2 regions of the Cellulosilyticum sp. WCF-2 genome follow, and region 1 is predicted to be linked to the other one. Evidence: a T-box and tRNA genes for the amino acid it is inferred to sense, from the RefSeq annotation. Region 1 holds a T-box; the other holds one or more tRNA genes.

Region 1 (9,755 bases):
TTTATTGTGATATTTGTTTTAGAATATAAAAATCCAGGAACCTTAGGGCCTTTAACTTTTAAAGAAAAGGTATATGCGGCTATGTTTCAATCTGTTTCACCACGTACAGCTGGTTTTAATACGGTGGATTTGGCTAGTTTAACAGACACTTCAAAACTAGTGACAATATTGCTCATGTTTATTGGTGGTTCACCTGCTGGTACAGCAGGAGGGATCAAAACAGTTACTGTAGGGGTACTGATGTTATGTGCCATTTCAACCATCAGAGGTAATGAACAAACAACTATTTTTAAAAGAAGAATACCTCTTCAAATTATTACACGTGCATTAACAATTATTATGATTTCTGTTATGGTTGTATTTACTGTTGTAGGCGTATTAAGTTTATCAGAAGACTTTACGTTTATGGAAATTCTTTTTGAAACCATATCAGCTTTTGCTACTGTTGGTACGACTTTAGGAATTACGCCGTTATTAAGTATAACAGGAAAGATTACGATTATTATCGTTATGTTTATTGGAAGATTAGGACCTATTACAATGGCTATGGCCCTTATGGTAAGACAAAGTAAAAATAAAGGAAACATTCAATATCCAGAAGAAAAGGTTATGGTTGGATAATAGAGGAGGATTATTGTGAAAGCAAAACAATTTGTGGTCTTTGGATTAGGACGATTTGGAAGTAGTCTAGCGACTACGTTGGCAGATGCGGGCTACGAAGTAATGGGTGTAGACAAATGTGAAGAAAGGGTGCAAGATATTTCACCTGTAGTGACGCAAGCAGTACAAGCAGAGGTGACAGACATTGATACCCTACGTTCATTAGGCATTCGTAATTTCGATGTGGCTATTGTAGCAATTGGTAAAGATATGCAATCTAGTATAATGACTACTTTGCTTTTAAAAGAAATGGGTATTCCTTATGTTGTGGCTAAAGCAAGTACGGAAATTCATCAAAGAGTACTAGAGAAAATAGGAGCAGATCGTATTATTTTGCCTGAGAGAGATATGGGTAAACGTATTGCCACCAATCTTATAGCTGGTAATATTATTGATTATATTCAGCTTTCACGTGATTATAGTATAATGGAAATCTCTATTTTACCACAATGGAGAAGTCGCAGTATTAAAGAGATTAATATCCGCGCTAAATATGGCATTAATATTATTGCAGTTGAAAGAGGCGGTGATATTAATGTAACCCCTGGACCAGATTACATTTTAGAAGAAAATGATTTATTGGTAGTAGTGGGTAATAATAAATCTATTCAAGAATTGGAAGCTAAAAGGCATGAATAAAAAGCAAATAACAAGTCCTCAAAATAATGTGATTAAAAACATAAAGGAATTACAAAAAAAGAAAAGCGCACGTAAGTCAGAAGGTTTATTTGTTATTGAAGGTATACGTGGGGTAAAAGAAATTCCTAGTCATGTTAAAATCAAATATCTTATTACAACGTCTGAAGTAGATGAAAAAGAATTAGGAGCAGTAAAGGCAGAGGAAAGGCTAGAGGTGTCTAAAGAGATTTATAAAAGTATAAGTGATACCCAATCTCCTCAAGGTGCTATGGCAGTTGCTTATATGCCAACCTATGATTTAGTACACTTCAATATTGAAGCAGGCCATTATTTAGTACTAGAAAATTTACAAGATCCAGGAAATTTAGGAACCATTATTAGAACAGCACATGCCTTTGATTTTAAAGGGGTATTCATTACCAAAGGTTCTGTAGACCTTTATAGTCCCAAAGTAGTACGATCTACAATGAGTTCATTATTTCATGTACCTATTGTAATAGAAGAAGAGATAGATACTTATATGGATTTCTTAAAACAAAAAGGTGTTACTTTATATACAACAGCGCTAATACCTGGTGCAAAACCTATTTATGATGTTACCTTTGAGGAAAAGGTAGCAATCATTATTGGCAATGAAGGTAATGGCGTTTCTGAACGTGTAAAAGAAGCAAGTGATCATACAGTGATTATTCCTATGCCAGGAGCAGCTGAATCTTTAAACGCAGCGATAGCAACAAGCATTTGTATGTATGAAATAACAAGACAATGTCAAAAGGGCGATTGAATAGATCATCGGTCATTATTATATCTCTGATATGGGAAAATTTTAAACATGGTTTTTATAAAAGGTAGAACTTGACAAATAACTAGAAACTTCATATAATGTTAAGCAGTTAAATAGTTATAACGATGAAAAGAAGAGTAGCCATTAAGATGACTTTCAGAGAGCTAGCGGTAGGTGGAAGCTAGTAGAATCTAATGCGTGAAGAACCTCTTGGAGTTGCTAATCGAAAATGCTACGGGCAATGAGTAGGCTTAGCCGGGTAAAGACCGATATATCTTTTTGAGGTGAATTACCTTTTGGTAATTAACTAGGGTGGTAACGCGGAGTACAAGCTTCGTCCCTTTGGAGAGGGGCGAAGCTTTTTTGTTATATCCATACACATAGTTTTGGAGTAAAGCCATAGGCTTACTATGTGATTAGAGTAGAAGAGTTTAAAATAAGGAGGCATAGCATCATGCAAACAACATCTATCAGAACACTGTATCAGCGTACTAGTGAGGTACAACCAACCAACTTAACAGTAGCAGGCTGGGTAAGAACTGTAAGAGACTCAAAAACTTTTGGGTTTATCGAGGTGAATGACGGAACTTTCTTTAAATCACTTCAAATTGTATTCGAGGACACACTGGAAAACTTTAAAGAAGTGGCTAAACTAGGAGTAGGAGCAGCCATTATCGTTACAGGTGATCTTGTGATGACACCTAACCAAAAGCAACCCTTTGAGTTAAAAGCAACACAGATAGTAATAGAAGGTGAATGCCCACCTGAATATCCACTTCAAAAGAAAAGACATTCTTTTGAGTACCTGAGACAAATTGCTTATCTTAGACCACGTACTAATACCTTTGGTGCTGTTTTTAGAGTACGTTCTTTAGCAGCTTATGCTATTCATAAGTTTTTCCAAGAAAGAAGCTTTGTATATGCACATACACCACTGATTACAGCAAGTGACTGTGAAGGTGCTGGAGAAATGTTTAGAGTAACAACTTTAGATCCAGTGCATCCTCCTAAAACAGAAAATGGTGAAGTAGATTTCAAAGAAGATTTCTTTGGTAAAATGGCTAGTCTTACAGTATCAGGTCAGCTTTCCGCAGAGACATTTGCTATGGCTTTTAGAGATGTTTATACTTTTGGGCCAACTTTTAGAGCAGAAAAATCTAATACACCAAGACATGCTGCAGAGTTTTGGATGATTGAACCAGAAATTGCTTTTGCAGATCTTGAAGACGATATGCGTTTAGCAGAAGATATGGTGAAATTTGTTATTAACTATGTACTTGAAAATGCAAAAGAGGAAATGGCGTTCTTTAATCAATTTGTTGACAAAGGTATTTTAGAAAGACTTCAAGGCGTAGCATCAGCTGACTTTGGACGTGTAACCTATACAGAAGCTGTTCAAATCTTGGAAAAATGTGGTAAAAAATTCGAATATCCAGTTTATTGGGGATGTGATCTTCAAACAGAACATGAACGTTATTTAACAGAAGAACACTTTAAAAAGCCAGTATTTGTTACTAACTATCCAAAAGAAATTAAAGCATTCTATATGAGAATGAATGAAGATGGTAAAACTGTAGCGGCTATGGATCTTTTAGTGCCAGGTATTGGGGAACTTATTGGTGGTAGCCAAAGGGAAGAAAGATTAGAGGTTCTTTTAGAGCGTATGGCAGAGCTTGGTCTTAAAGAAGAAGATTACTGGTGGTACTTAGATTTAAGAAGATTTGGTGGTACACGTCATGCAGGATTTGGTTTAGGGTTTGAACGTTTAATTATGTATTTAACAGGAATGACTAATATTAGAGACGTTATCCCATTCCCAAGAACGACAGGTCAAGCAGAATTTTAATTGTTCTTAAGGAGTTAAGCGGTGGCTTAACTCCTTTTTATTTGGGGTTTGTAATAAAAACTGAATATATATAATATTGACAAAAAATAATATATTATATATAATCAGTCTTGCTGTGATTGTTAATAAATTAATAAAGGGGAGAATCAAAATGAAACAAGTAAAATCAATGGTACTCATGAGCATTTTATCCGTTATGATGGTATTGTGTTTATCAGGATGCGGAAAAAGTGCGGTTGTAGGAAATTGGAGTCTAGCAGGTGGAGAAAGTGAAGGCGTTAAAGTTGACACTGCTGCTTTAAAAGAGAGTTTAGGGTTAGAATTAGATATGAGCTTTGAGTTTAAACAAGACGGTACTTTTACAGGAGTCTTTATGGGGGAATCATCAGAAGGTACTTGGCAAGAAGCAGAGGGGAAAATTACAGCTACTATTGATGGTGAATCTATAGAATGTTCAATTGTAGAGAATCAATTACATATGGATATGGATGGTAGCACTTTGATTTTTGAAAAGAAATAGCTAAGATAAAGAGCTTGTAAGCAACAGTAAATTTGTTGACTTACGAGCTTTTTTATTGTTCAAGTGTTGGTTAAATATTTTGATAAAGCAGGATTTTTTTAGCATTTATTGGTATAATAGACTTATCATATAATAGGGAGGGAGTAGCATGTTGATTACAAATATTAAAGTAACAGATTTGTATGGGCTTCATAACTATGACATTGCTTTTGATAAGGAGGAATGTCTCAAAATTATTCATGCGCCTAATGGATATGGTAAGACAACAATTTTGAAGTTAATTAGAGCTATTTTAGAAGGTTATATTGATGAACTGCAGCAGATTCCCTTTAAACGTTTTATGATTGTTTGTGATCCAGCTATTACAGTGGAAGTCTATAAGGAAAATAATGAAATGTACTATCATTTTATTAGTGGTCAATTTGAAGAGACCTATCAAGTAGGTCTAGACAAAAATGCTGAATTAAGTGCTTCTATTTTAAATCGTTTAAAAAGCATTACTAAAGAAATGCCCATTTATTTAATTAATGCAGATCGTCTATGGCTAGAGAAAAAGGAATATACAGATGCTGCCCACATGTTTTTACCCACTGTATTAGAGTATGCTAAAGAATTAAGTGAATTAATGAGAGAAGCTTTAGCACAGTCCAATTATTGTGGACAGGAGTTAGATAGAAGTTTTCCTAATCGTCTGATTAAGCGCCTTAATGATACAGAAGCATCTTACCTAAGTATAGAAGAGATAAGGGAGCAGTTACAAGAATTAGAGAAAAAACGAACCATTTTAGAAAGTGCAGGGCTTTTTTCCAATGTTCCAGTAGCTTTACCAGAAGAACTTTCACAAGTAGATGAAAAAATTCTTAAAGTGCTAACTTTATATATTGAAGATAGTCATGAAAAGTTAAGAGCTTTTGAAAGTTTGGCAACTAAAATTAATTTATTAGCTACTTTAATTAATAAGCGCTTTTCTTATAAAGTAATGGAAGTCAATATGAAGGATGGTTTTGTATTTAAAGTACCTACGAAGGAAAAATTACGAGCAGATAAACTTTCTTCAGGAGAGCAAAATGAACTGATTTTGCTTTTTAAACTCTTATTTAAATCACCTGCTAACGCACTTATCTTAATAGATGAACCAGAGATTTCTTTGCATATTGCATGGCAACAGAGCTTCCTTGAAGATATGGAAGCTATTGCAGCGTTAACGAAGGTGAAATTAATTATTGCTACACATTCACCAGATATCATTAATGGAAGATGGGACTTAACAACTGGTTTGGAGGAATGCTGATGAAGCAGTATATGAGTGCAACCAGATTAGTGACTAAGCTTAAGATGCTACGAAGTGGGAAAAAAGATAAAAGCTTTTTGGTAGTGGAAGGAATTACAGACTTTAGACTATATAGTAAGTTTATTGATCCTAGCTGTTGTGAAGTGATTATAGCAGATAGTAAACAAAATGTAGAGGCATGTATTAAAGTATTTAATGAGGAAAAGGCTTTGGGTATTTTAGGAATTACAGATAGAGATTTCGATGGTTTAGAGCCAGAGTTAGAAGTGATACCTAACGTATTTGTTACAGATGGACATGATTTAGAATGTATGCTTATTAAGTCTAATGCTTTTGAAAATATATGTATCGAATATGGAGATAAAGAAAAATATATGAAATTCGAATCCCACATTAAAATGCCTATTAGGGATTACCTTATAAAACAGGTAGCACTTATTGGTTATTTAAGATGGTATTCGTTAAAGGAACAACTAGGCCTTCGTTTTTCTAATCTGGAATTTGAAAAGTTTATAGATACTAAAACCTTGGAAGTGGATTTATCAAGACTTATAGATTACGTTCTTTTTGGAAGTAAAAAAGCAAAAGAAATGGAGAGTAGTCTAATAAGTAAAGAGGTAAAAAAATTAAAAGCAAGACATCATGATGAATGGCAAGTATGTTGTGGACATGATTTGATGGTAGTGATTAATCTAGGATTAATGCACGTTTTTGGTAACTATAATGCTAAGAATTTGTTTCCAGGGCAATTAGAAGGTAATTTTAGATTAGCTTATACCAAGGAAGATTTTAAACAAACACAGCTCTATAAACAACTTGTAACTTGGGAGAATAAAGAACAGGGTTATTATTTATTTAAAAAGTAAAATAACTACCTTAAAAATTGTTTGAAAAAATGTGTAAATTTTTATGAAAAAGACAAGCAATTTTCTCCATTTACTTTCAGCGTATTTGAAATAAAATTATGCTTAGGAAATAATAAACTGAAGAAGCGAGGAGAGTCGTCTATGAAATATGGTCATTTTGATGATGCGAGAAGAGAATATGTTATTACTACCCCACAAACACCTTATCCATGGATTAATTATTTAGGAAGCGAAGCCTTTTTTGGACTCATTTCTAACACTAGTGGTGGCTATTCTTTTTATAAAGATGCAAAGCTTAGAAGAATAACAAGATTCAGATATAATAGTGTGCCTATTGATAATGGTGGTCGTTATTTCTACATTAACGATAATGGTGATGTATGGTCACATACTTGGAAGCCTGTAAAGAAAGAATTAGATTTTTATGAGTGCCGTCATGGTTTAGGTTATTCTATTTTCACAGGAGAAAGAAATGGCATTCGTGTAGAGCAGCTTGCTTTTGTGCCAAATGGTGAAAATGCTGAAATACATAGACTTAAAATAAAAAATACTTCTGATGCTAAAAAGGACTTTAAGTTGTTTTCATTCATTGAGTGGTGTTTATGGGATGCACAAGACGATACAACTAACTTCCAAAGAAACTTTAGTACAGGTGAAGTTGAAATTGTAGGTAGTACCATTTATCATAAAACAGAGTACAAAGAGAGAAGGAATCATTATGCTTTCTATTCTGTTAACGTACCTGTAGATGGTTATGATACAGACCGTGACAGCTTTGTAGGTCTTTACAATGGTTTTGAAGCACCAGACAGCGTCATGAAGGGTGAATGTAAAAATTCTGTAGCAAGTGGTTGGTCACCAGTGGCAGCACATCAAATCAATGTAGAGCTTGCACCAGGAGAAGAAAAAGTATTTGTATTCACTTTAGGTTATATTGAAAATCCACAAGATGAAAAGTGGGAGTCTAAAGGAATCATTAATAAAAAACCAGCAGAAGCATTAATGTCTCGTTTTGCAACTGATGAAGCTGTAGAAGCAGCTTTTGCAGCACTTAAAGGTTCATGGGATAAACTTCTTTCTCATTACACCTTACAAAGTGATGATGAAAAATTAAATCGTATGGTTAATATCTGGAACCCATATCAATGTATGGTTACTTTCAATATGTCAAGAAGTGCTTCTTACTTTGAATCAGGTATTGGCCGTGGTATGGGATTTAGAGATTCTAACCAAGACCTCCTTGGATTTGTTCATCAAATTCCAGAAAGAGCGAGAGAAAGAATCATTGATATTGCGTCTACTCAATTTGAAGATGGTGGTTGCTATCATCAATATCAACCACTTACTAAAAAAGGTAACAATGACATCGGAAGTGGTTTTAACGATGACCCATTATGGTTAATCTTAGGAACAACTGCTTATATCAAAGAATCTGGTGATTTAGATATTCTTAAAGAAATGGTACCATTTGATAATGATGAAAATAACAAAGCCACTTTATTTGATCACTTAAGAGTATCTCTTGATCATGTTACCAATAACCTTGGACCTCATGGTCTTCCACTAATTGGTCGTGCTGACTGGAATGACTGTTTGAATCTTAACTGTTTCTCTAACACACCAGGAGAGTCTTTCCAAACAACAGAAAATCAAGAAGGTGGTGTTGCAGAATCCGTTTTCATCGCTGGTATGTATGTGATGATCGGTAAAGAGTATGTAGCACTTTGTAAAGAAATTGGCAATGAAGCAGAAGCTACTCGTGCAACTGCTGAAGTTGAAAAGATGGAGAAGAATATCCTAGCACATGGGTATGATGGAGAATGGTTCCTTCGTGCATATGATTTCTATGGTAATAAAATCGGAAGTAATGAAAATGAAGAAGGTAAGATTTTCATTGAATCTCAAGGTTTCTGTGTCATGGCAGGTGTAGGAGCAGAAACAGGGGAAGCTGAAAAAGCACTTAATTCTGTTAAAGAAAGATTAGATACAGAATATGGTATAGTTCTTAATAATCCAGCATTTACAACTTATCACATTGAAATGGGAGAAATCTCTACTTATCCAGCTGGTTATAAAGAAAATGCAGGTATTTTCTGCCATAATAACCCATGGATTGCTTGTGCTGAAACAGTTATTGGTCGTGGAGATCGCGCCTTTGAAGTTTATAAGAAAATTGCACCAGCTTACCTTGAAGAAAAGAGCGATATTCATAAAACAGAACCATATGTATACTCTCAAATGGTAGCAGGTAAAGATGCTGTTCGTCATGGTGAAGCTAAGAACTCTTGGCTTACAGGAACAGCAGCATGGAATTTTATCACTATCTCACAATGGATTCTTGGTATTAAACCAGATTATAAAGGCTTAAAAGTGGATCCATGTATTCCAAAAGCATGGGATGGTTATAAGATTATGAGAGAATTTAAAGGTGCTAACTATGAAATTAGCATCCAAAATCCAAATCATGTATCAAAAGGCGTAAAGAGATTAGTAGTAGATGGTGAGATTATTAATGGTAATATCATCCCTGACTTTAAAGATGGTAAGACTCACCAAGTAGAAGTTGTGCTTGGATAAAGAGTAAAATAAAGCAACGATATTGGCGGCATAAATGGCCTTACCTAGTGTAAGGTCATTTGTTGTTATAAAACGGTATTGACAATTTGGAATAATAAGCATACAATACTAAAATATATATGAATATCTCAAAGGCGAGAAAGAATGCTATACGTAGCGTTTCTTTCTCGCCTTTGTTGTTTTTCAGATTATAACAAGGGGGAAAAGGAAATGGGAAAAAATAAAGCAAAGAAAAAAGAAAAAGAAGAAAGAAAAGTATTTACAGCAGGGATTATTACAACGAGTGATGGTTTAGCAAGCGGTAAAGAGGAGGACGAAAGTGGTCATTTACTAGATTTTATGTTAAAGGATAGAGGTTTTGAAATCAAATACTATATTGTTATACCAGATGAAATTGATCGCATTCAAGAAGCTTTAGTTATGCTTTGTGATGATTTAAAAGTTGACCTTGTTTTAACAACAGGTGGTGTTGGTTTTAGAAAAAGAGATATTACGCCAGAAGCCACTCAAGGTGTACTAGATAAAGAAGTGCCAGGTATTAGTGAAGCTTTAAGAAGTTATCATTTACAATA
Region 2 (9,755 bases), 870 kb from region 1:
TTCGGGGAGGGAGCCGTCTAAGGCAAAACCAATAACTGGGGTGAAGTCGTAACAAGGTAGCCGTATCGGAAGGTGCGGCTGGATCACCTCCTTTCTAAGGAATAAGAATTGCTGGTTTAATAGTTACTGTTTTGTTTTGAGAGTTCATCGCTAGATGTAACTATCAAAGCACCGAACCGAAGTGAAACGGCGGTGAGGTGTTGCTTAAGATCTAGTGTAAAATTGAATTCTAATAAATTTGTGGTGATGATGCGCTTAGGGGAAACACCCGTTTCCATTCCGAACACGTAGGTTAAGACCTAAGCGGCTGATGGTACTTGTCGGGAGACTGACTGGGAGAGTAAGTGGTTGCCACATTTTATAGGCTCGTAGCTCAGGTGGTTAGAGCGCACGCCTGATAAGCGTGAGGTCGGTGGTTCGAGTCCACTCGGGCCTATTCACTTTTAAGAAGTGATGATAGGATTAACTCAATAATAAAAAACACCATATGGGGGTTTAGCTCAGTTGGGAGAGCACCTGCCTTGCACGCAGGGGGTCAAGGGTTCGAATCCCTTAATCTCCACTGTCCTTACAATAGGACAATTTGTACTTTGAAAACTAAACACAATTTAAAATAGATTTGTAAGTTATAGCAATATAACTTGCGCCTAACGATAAATGTACACGCACATTAGTGCAAAAATGTTTGTCAGGGTGTAAAATCTACAATTTAACCGATAATAAATATTCTTTGTATTCAACGAAAGTTGATTAACAAGGCACAAACGACCGATTAACGAAAGTTAATCATTATAGGTCAAGCTACTAAGAGCGTAGAGTGGATGCCTTGGCACCGAGAGCCGATGAAGGACGTGATAAGCTGCGAAAAGCTACGGGGAGTTGCAAATAAACATTGATCCGTGGATATCCGAATGGGGAAACCTGGCAGAGCAAACCTCTGTCATCCTATAGCCAATCCATAACTATAGGAAGGGAACGAAGGGAACTGAAACATCTAAGTACCTTCAGGAGGAGAAAGAAACATCGATTTCCTAAGTAGCGGCGAGCGAAAGGGAAACAGGCCAAACCAGATTACTTGTAATCTGGGGTTGAGGACTGCGTCATGGCAAGAATGCGGATAGCTGAAGAGTCTGGAAAGTCTCATCAAAGAGGGTGATAATCCCGTAAGCGAAATCCAAGTGAAGCCTAGCAGTATCCAGAGTACCACGAGACACGAGAAACCTTGTGGGAAGCCGGGGGGACCACCCCCCAAGCCTAAATACTCCTCGGTGACCGATAGCGCATAGTACTGTGAAGGAAAGGTGAAAAGAACCCCGGGAGGGGAGTGAAAGAGAACCTGAAACTCTATGTTTACAAGCAGTGGAAGCGCCATATGATGCGCAACCGCGTACTTTTTGTAGAACGGTCCGGCGAGTTACTAGCTGTGGCAAGGTTAAGTACCAGGAGGTACGAAGCCGAAGGGAAACCAAGTCTGAATAGGGCGCCAAAATAGTCATTGTTAGTAGACCCGAAACCGGGTGACCTACCCATGTGCAGGATGAAGTTACCGTAAAAGGTAATGGAGGTCCGAACTCACATCTGTTGAAAAAGGTGGAGATGACGTGTGGGTAGCGGAGAAATTCCAATCGAACCCGGAGATAGCTGGTTCTCCTCGAAATAGCTTTAGGGCTAGCGTTGATAGGAGTCTAATGGAGGTAAAGCACTGAATTGCCTAGGGGGCCCACAAGCTTACCGAAGCATATCAAACTAAGAATGCCATCAAGATACCGTCAGCAGTCAGACTACGAGTGATAAGACACGTGGTCAAAAGGAAAACAGTCCAGACCATCAGCTAAGGTCCCCAAGTGTGTGTTAAGTGGAAAAGGATGTGAGATTTCGAAGACAACTAGGATGTTGGCTTAGAAGCAGCCACTCATTCAAAGAGTGCGTAATAGCTCACTAGTCGAGAGATCTTGCGCCGAAAATGTCCGGGGCTAAAACACACCACCGAAGCTATGGAATTCACAATAGTGGATTGGTAGAGGAGCGTTGTAACGACGCAGAAGCAGTACCGTAAGGAGCTGTGGAGTAATTACAAGTGAGAATGCCGGAATGAGTAGCGAGATACAAGTGAGAATCTTGTAGGCCGAATATCCAAGGTTTCCAGAGTAAAGCTGATCTGCTCTGGGTAAGTCGGGACCTAAGGCGAGGACGAAAGTCGTAGTCGATGGACAACTGGTTCATATTCCAGTACTACCTATTATCAGAACTGCAGGGACGCAGGAGGATAAGCAAACCCAGGAATGGTATCCTGGGCCAAGCACAAAGTCGCACCTAATAGGCAAATCCGTTAGGCGAGGATGAAGTATGATGGGGATCGAAATAAAAGTAGAGAAGTTGCTGAATCCACACTGCCGAGAAAAGCTGCTATTGCGTGATAGGTACCCGTACCGTAAACCGACACAGGTGGATGAGGAGAGAATCCTAAGGCCGACGGGAGAAGCGTTGTTAAGGAACTCGGCAAAATGACCCCGTAACTTAGGGAGAAGGGGTGCCTACTTAGGTAGGCCGCAGAGAATAGGCCCAAGCAACTGTTTAACAAAAACACAGGTCTTTGCTAAACCGAAAGGTGATGTATAAGGGCTGACGCCTGCCCGGTGCTGGAAGGTTAAGGGGAGAGGTTAGTCTAAGGACGAAGCTTTGAACTTAAGCCCAGTAAACGGCGGCCGTAACTATAACGGTCCTAAGGTAGCGAAATTCCTTGTCAGGTAAGTTCTGACCCGCACGAAAGGCGTAATGATTTGGGCACTGTCTCGACAGCGCACCCGGTGAAATTGTAGTACCAGTGAAGATGCTGGTTACCCGCGACAGGACGGAAAGACCCCGTGGAGCTTTACTGTAGCTTGATACTGAGGTTGGGTATTACATGTACAGGATAGGAGGGAGACTGAGAAATCTGGACGCCAGTCTAGGTGGAGTCGCCGGTGGGATACCTCTCTTGTAATACTTAACTTCTAACCATGGCCCGTTACCCGGGTCTGGGACAATGTCAGGTGGACAGTTTGACTGGGGCGGTCGCCTCCTAAAGAGTAACGGAGGCGCTCAAAGGTAACCTCAGAATGGTCGGAAACCATTCGAAGAGTGCAAAGGCATAAGGTTGCTTGACTGCGACACCGACGGGTGGAGCAGGTACGAAAGTAGGACTTAGTGATCCGGTGGTATGAAAGTGGGATTGCCATCGCTCAACGGATAAAAGCTACCCCGGGGATAACAGGCTTATCTCCCCAAGAGTTCACATCGACGGGGAGGTTTGGCACCTCGATGTCGGCTCATCGCATCCTGGAGCTGAAGCAGGTTCCAAGGGTTGGGCTGTTCGCCCATTAAAGCGGTACGCGAGCTGGGTTCAGAACGTCGTGAGACAGTTCGGTCCCTATCCGTCGTGGGCGCAGGAAATTTGAGTGGAGCTGTCCTTAGTACGAGAGGACCGGGATGGACGGACCACTGGTGCATCTGTTGTCTTACCAAAGGCATAGCAGAGTAGCCAAGTCTGGATCTGATAAACGCTGAAGGCATCTAAGCGTGAAGCAGACCACAAGATAAGATTTCCCATCCGAAAGGAGTAAGACCCCTTAGAGACTATGAGGTAGATAGGTTGGAGCTGTAAGTGTAGTAATACATTGAGGTGACCAATACTAACGGTTCGAGGGTTTGACCTAGATAATAAAGGTTGAATAAAAAATTGTGTTTAGTTTTGGAAGTATAAAGGTGTTGACATAAGTCAATAGATATGATATACTTCATAAGTGCTCAAGAGAGTAAAAGAAATAATCCTCGATAGCTCAGCGGCAGAGCATCCGGCTGTTAACCGGAGGGTCGTAGGTTCGAACCCTACTCGGGGAGTTTAAATAAGGCCCGTTGGTCAAGCGGTCAAGACACCGCCCTTTCACGGCGGTAACACGAGTTCGATTCTCGTACGGGTCATTACATTTTAATATGCCGACGTGGCTCAATTGGCAGAGCAGCTGACTTGTAATCAGCAGGTTATCGGTTCGAGTCCGATCGTCGGCTTGCTACATATAATGTAGTGATATGGACCCTTAGCTCAGTTGGTTAGAGCATCCGGCTCATAACCGGACGGTCCTGGGTTCGAGTCCCCGAGGGTCCATCATAGCTCATTAAAATGTAAGTAAATAAGGCCCAGTGGTACAGTTGGTTAGCACGCCGCCCTGTCACGGCGGAGGTCGAGGGTTCGAGTCCCTTCTGGGTCGTATTAGTTAGTTGTTTTAACTAATAAATAAAAATATGCCATTAATATGGTCGCTTAGCTCAGCTGGGAGAGCACCTGCCTTACAAGCAGGGGGTCATAGGTTCGAGCCCTATAGCGACCATCATATGCCCGAGTGGCGGAACTGGCAGACGCACAGGACTTAAAATCCTGCGAGCTAACCCTCGTACCGGTTCGATTCCGGTCTCGGGCATATTTTTAAGTAATTATCAATAAATAAGTGCGCATAGCTCAGCTGGATAGAGCGTCTGACTACGGATCAGAAGGCCGAGGGTTCGAATCCTTCTGTGCACGTTTTCTATAAGATATTATAGAAGTAAAATAAAATATAAAATTGACATCATGTGCGCATAGCTCAGCTGGATAGAGCGTCTGACTACGGATCAGAAGGCCGAGGGTTCGAATCCTTCTGTGCACGTTTTGCCGACGTGGCTCAATTGGCAGAGCAGCTGACTTGTAATCAGCAGGTTATCGGTTCGAGTCCGATCGTCGGCTTTTTGAATTAGAACACCTTAGGGTGTTTTTTTGTTGTTTGAATTAATATATATCATAGACTATTTATCCAGATATAATAAAGAAGTTTTTGATTGAAGAGTAGTGTATAAGAGGGTAGTTAGAAGCGCTAAAAATGTTTCTAACTACTTTTTTTAGTTATCAATATTGTTGAGACTTTACTTGTAAATGACGGAATTTAAAATAAGTATTATTAATTTTAGAACATCAAAAATATAGTATATATAGAAAGGGGGATATCATGAAACAACTTTATTATTTGGATACTAATGAAATTTATGATAAGTTAAATACTAGTTCTAAGTTATAGAATAGTAGAAGAAAAGTTGAGATAGTTAAAGAGTAGGCTATAGGAATTTAAATACTAGTAGCCTACTTTTTTTGTGATGAAAGACTATATATAGTTTCAAAATGATTACATTAAATATTGATAATATAAAAAAAATAATATATAATTTAAATGACTTAGGAACACTTTAATACTTTTAATGTCTTAAAGGTAGATTATTTAATACATTAAACCTAAATACGATGGAAAGGAGAATTAGGGTTAGATTATTAAAATAGAGGATTTAGAATAAGAAGAAAAGGGGAGAATTATGGAACAAGGGTTGTTAAAGAAGAGTGCAATTAAAAACAATTTAATGTGGATAGTTATTTTGGGAGTGATTTGTGGGGGATTAAGTTTTTTTGGATATCAAAATAAAGATTATTTAAAGTCACTTATAAAACCTATAGTTTTACAACAAGAGGAAAACTACGATGAATACTATGAACAGATGCTACCACCTATTACGAATTTAGATGAATTATATATTTTAAATACCTATTTTTACCTATATGAGCAAGAAACACCTAGTTCTAAAGAAAGAAAAACTGATGGTATATATTTAACGCAGCTAGGTAATAAAATGATTATTTGCGTTTATCCAAGTACCGCAGATGAAGATCCAGATGTATTATTAACTGAAGATATGGTGGGTTATATTAAAAATACAAGTGAAGTAGACCGATATAGTGAATTATTACCAGAGGTAATAAAAGATTTTAACTCATACTATGGAACTGAATTCACTGAGGAAGACTTTGCACCTAAAGTACTATATATGGAGTCAAAGAGCCGTTTAATTGTTAATTATATTGTTACTGGTGCGATTGTAATTTTTGGCTTAGCAATGATAATATATCTTATTAAATATGTTATTTACCTAATCAACTTTAAGGGGATGAAAGGAATAAGGCATCTGAAAAAGTATGGTGAAATAACCAGTGTTATAGATGAAATTGAGAGTGAACAACCCATCTACGCAGGAAAAGGACAAATGATTACAGAGAACTGGATTGTTTCCACTAAGTTAAACACTTGCGCAGTGAAACTTGAGAATATTATATGGGTTTATACGAAGTTAAAAGGCATTAGTGAAGTACAATATTATGCGCTTTATATACATACCAAGGATGGGGACAAGTTTGTAATAAATACCCTAACCGAAATGAATCATACTCAAGTTCTAAACCAGTTAAAAGAAATGATTCCATGGATTTATTATGGTGAAACTAGTCAAACACATAACCTATGGAAAAAGCAAAGACAGATTATGTTAGATGAAATTGAAGCGAATAAGAAAATAATAAGCCTTAATCAAATACAAGATACAGGGATAGAAGAAGTCTAAGAAAAGGATTTATTTCTCAATACATGATCTAATAGACGTATCACTTCAGTTGAAGTAAAATCTTAAGAGAGGGGGAACTATCATCTAGTTCCCCTTATAATATAAAATGTAAAAATATGATTGATGAGTATGAGGAGAAAAATGCAGGCTAAAGGATTAAACAAAGAGATAAGGCAACACTATCTAAAAAGGTTATTGATTTGGTGTGTTTTATTAATAGTAATCTGCATGCAGACTTATCCCAATAGAGAGTATGTAGAATCATTATTAATAGGTGCTGGGGATATTCAGGACTATGACATGAAATTATTTATAAAGGAAGTACCACCTGTTGTAACAGCCAAGGAAATGAGTTTTATTAATACTGGATATGAAATTTATAGTGGGGACAAAGATGGGGAGAATTACAAGGAAAGTACTATTTATTTAGGAGAAATGAAAGGTAAATACATGATATGTATATACGCTAGTACTAGTAGTACAGATCCATCCTATTTAACGGGTAAGAATAAATTTTTAATAATAAAAGAGGCAAACACATTAATTAATTATGAAACGATTTTATTAGGTGTTGTCCGTGATTTGAATGCTATTTATAAAGAAAATGTAACAGAGGCGGATTTTATAAATAAAATAGTATTCATAGAAGAAGAAAAAGGCTTGTTAAGATATCGCTTAGAAGTAGCAGGTTTAATCTGTATAAGTGTTTTTGTGATTTATGAAGTAATAAAATGTTTAGTAGGTGTACTGGGATTACCAAGGATTAAGGGAAGGCATTACATAGGTAAGCAAAGATGGAAAGAGGTTGCTTTAAAAATACAAGAAGAAAAGAGTCTTAGGGAAGATAAGAGGTATAGAATTACAGAGCACTGGTTTATAGGTATCTTCCAAGGTATTGTAGTTATACCAATAGAGAAAATGATATGGATTTATCAAGAAGACTATAGTATTTATATTTATGCTCAGGATGGGAGAAAGTATTGCTTAAGACATTGGAGTAGAAAGCAGATAGAAAAAATGTATAAAGATATGAAAGAAGCATTACCCTGGGTTTATCAAGGAAATACCAAAGACTTACAGTATATTTGGAAAAAGCAACGTATGCAGATGATAGAAGATGTTGAAGAAGGAAAATTAGATTATGATTTAAGTGAGTGGTTATAATCCAATAGACAGAATGAGCGCAGTATATAACTCATTAAAGTCGAATCATTTTAATAGAGCTGGACACTAAATAGTGTACCAGCTCTTATTAGTAATTATTAAATTTAATCAATAACAAGCTTTGTATAAAAGACTATTTTTCTTTAAAAGGAGGATCTTGAACATAAATACCTACGAGTTTTTGAATACCTCTAGGAATAGCATCTTTAGAATTTTTCCAATCAGCATCTTTATTACGATAGTCATATTTATCTATAAACCAGGATAAATCTTCTTCAATACGTTTCAGATTGGTTTGCATCTTATCAAATAAAATACTATAAAATTCAGGTTTAGCTTTGTCAGTAACAAGGGTATCTGATAGAGCCATTAAATCTCCAAAATGAGTAACACAGAAACCTTTACAATCCTTAAAGAGAGCCATAAAATCAGGGCTTGTCTCCATTAAATAGAAGAAAGTATTCATATAGCGGATAAAATTTTTATCAATATAGTCACAAACATAGCAAGTATGATTTTGTTCATTCACCCACTCACTAATAGGATTTCCAGCTAATTCATCCATGGTTTTAGCTTTTTTGAATTTGGCAAACATACTCGTTTTAGTAGGAGAAAAGGCTTCAATTTTCTTTGCTAATTCCTTTTGAAGGGCTACATAATGGGTATGTAACATAAGAGCCATGCCAAGTCGGTTGCCGTAATCATACATTTTCTTATAGTGTTCACTACAAAAGCCCATTTGGTCAGTTGTAGCGCGAATATCATCCTCCATATAAGCACAGCCTAAAATAAAGGAAATGGCATCTTGTTCTAACTTACGTTTTATATAACAAAAAGGACATTCATCCTCTGCATGAAAGGCATCCGTTAGTGGAATGGTATAAATTGTATCTTTCATAGAAAACTCCCTTCTTAGATAAAAAAATAAATAACTCTGTTTTTATTATACAATAATAAAAAATAATTACCTACTAAATTAATAAATTTAATCAAGTACTAATTGGTATATAAAGATAGAGAGTAGATTTAGAGCGTATTATAATCTAGAGAAACTGTCCTTAAGAAATAATGATTTATTATACTTTTATTGATAATGTTGGAATAAGAGTGATATGAGAAAGGTAAAAAAGAAAAATAGTTTATCTATAACGAGTGTAAAATAATAAATATTATGATAATATAAAAGAAAAATTAACAATCATTAATCATATTAAGGGACAAAAAATTACATAAAAATGGATATTAGTAGACGAAATGGTAATAATATGAAAGAATGAAAAAGTAAAGGGTGTGGAACATGAATAATATGGTAATGCTCAATCATGTAAGTCACTTTAATATTGGACAAATTTTAGAAAGCGGACAAGTGTTTCGCTTTGAAAAAATTTCAGATCATAGTTACCTTTTAAATGCCAAGCAAAAGTTAATTAAAATTACTCAGCAACCAGATTCTAGCAGTGTAGCGATTTATAATACTACTGCTAGTGAAGTAGAAGAAATCTGGATGAATTACTTTGACATTAACACAAACTATGAAAATATTACAGCAACATTAGCTGCAAAGGATGAATGGATGGCAAAAGCTGTGGAGTTTGGTAAAGGCATTCGTATTTTGCGTCAAGATCCATGGGAGATGCTTATTTCTTTTATTGTCTCACAGAATAAATCCATTCCTCATATTAAAGCTTGTTTAAAGAATATAACCAATAAATTTGGATTCCCAATTAATGAAGTCGATGGCATGGGAGAACATTATCATTCATTTCCAACACCAAAGGAGCTATCTCGTGCCACAGAAGAAGATTTAAGAGAATGTAAAGTAGGCTTTAGGGCACCCTATATAATGGATGCTTGTCAAAAAGTATTAAATGGTGATGTTATTTTAAACGATTTATATATTATGCCTATTGAAGAAGCTAAAGCCAAGTTAATGACTATAAAAGGCGTAGGGCCTAAAGTTGCAGACTGCATCTTATTATTTGCTTACTCTAGGATGGAGCTTTTTCCAACAGATGTTTGGATTAAAAGAGTAATAGAAGGCCTTTACTTTGAAGGTAAAGATGTAAAGTTAGAGGAAATACAAAAGTTTGCAAGTGAGTACTTTGGTGAATTGGCTGGTTATGCTCAACAATATCTTT

The links. The T-box of region 1 lies ahead of asnS (asparagine--tRNA ligase). A T-box ahead of a tRNA ligase gene usually reads a tRNA of that ligase, here a tRNA-Asn.
Region 2: it encodes a tRNA-Asn, which carries the amino acid that the T-box ahead of asnS (asparagine--tRNA ligase) is inferred to sense. The anticodon was not compared.

Annotation. Positions count from the first base shown of each region.
Region 1 covers NZ_CP034675.1:3,493,441-3,503,195, reverse strand. Annotated here, with positions in the region: gene EKH84_RS15830 (TrkH family potassium uptake protein) at 1-621, shown strand, start outside; gene EKH84_RS15825 (potassium channel family protein) at 637-1,299, shown strand; gene EKH84_RS15820 (TrmH family RNA methyltransferase) at 1,292-2,083, shown strand; T-box leader at 2,200-2,428, shown strand; gene asnS (asparagine--tRNA ligase) at 2,538-3,929, shown strand; gene EKH84_RS15810 (hypothetical protein) at 4,081-4,449, shown strand; gene EKH84_RS15805 (AAA family ATPase) at 4,598-5,740, shown strand; gene EKH84_RS15800 (DUF4435 domain-containing protein) at 5,740-6,606, shown strand; gene EKH84_RS15795 (GH36-type glycosyl hydrolase domain-containing protein) at 6,748-9,183, shown strand; gene EKH84_RS15790 (MogA/MoaB family molybdenum cofactor biosynthesis protein) at 9,394-9,755, shown strand, end outside.
Region 2 covers NZ_CP034675.1:4,364,161-4,373,915, reverse strand. Annotated here, with positions in the region: rRNA gene EKH84_RS19910 (16S ribosomal RNA) at 1-94, shown strand, start outside; rRNA gene rrf (5S ribosomal RNA) at 240-357, shown strand; tRNA gene EKH84_RS19900 (tRNA-Ile) at 363-436, shown strand; tRNA gene EKH84_RS19895 (tRNA-Ala) at 490-562, shown strand; rRNA gene EKH84_RS19890 (23S ribosomal RNA) at 795-3,695, shown strand; tRNA gene EKH84_RS19885 (tRNA-Asn) at 3,808-3,879, shown strand; tRNA gene EKH84_RS19880 (tRNA-Glu) at 3,889-3,960, shown strand; tRNA gene EKH84_RS19875 (tRNA-Thr) at 3,975-4,047, shown strand; tRNA gene EKH84_RS19870 (tRNA-Ile) at 4,071-4,144, shown strand; tRNA gene EKH84_RS19865 (tRNA-Asp) at 4,174-4,247, shown strand; tRNA gene EKH84_RS19860 (tRNA-Val) at 4,295-4,367, shown strand; tRNA gene EKH84_RS19855 (tRNA-Leu) at 4,374-4,457, shown strand; tRNA gene EKH84_RS19850 (tRNA-Arg) at 4,485-4,558, shown strand; tRNA gene EKH84_RS19845 (tRNA-Arg) at 4,609-4,682, shown strand; tRNA gene EKH84_RS19840 (tRNA-Thr) at 4,687-4,759, shown strand; gene EKH84_RS19835 (DUF6709 family protein) at 5,377-6,453, shown strand; gene EKH84_RS19830 (hypothetical protein) at 6,595-7,617, shown strand; gene EKH84_RS19825 (DUF6062 family protein) at 7,751-8,515, opposite strand; gene EKH84_RS19820 (DNA-3-methyladenine glycosylase family protein) at 8,915-9,755, shown strand, end outside.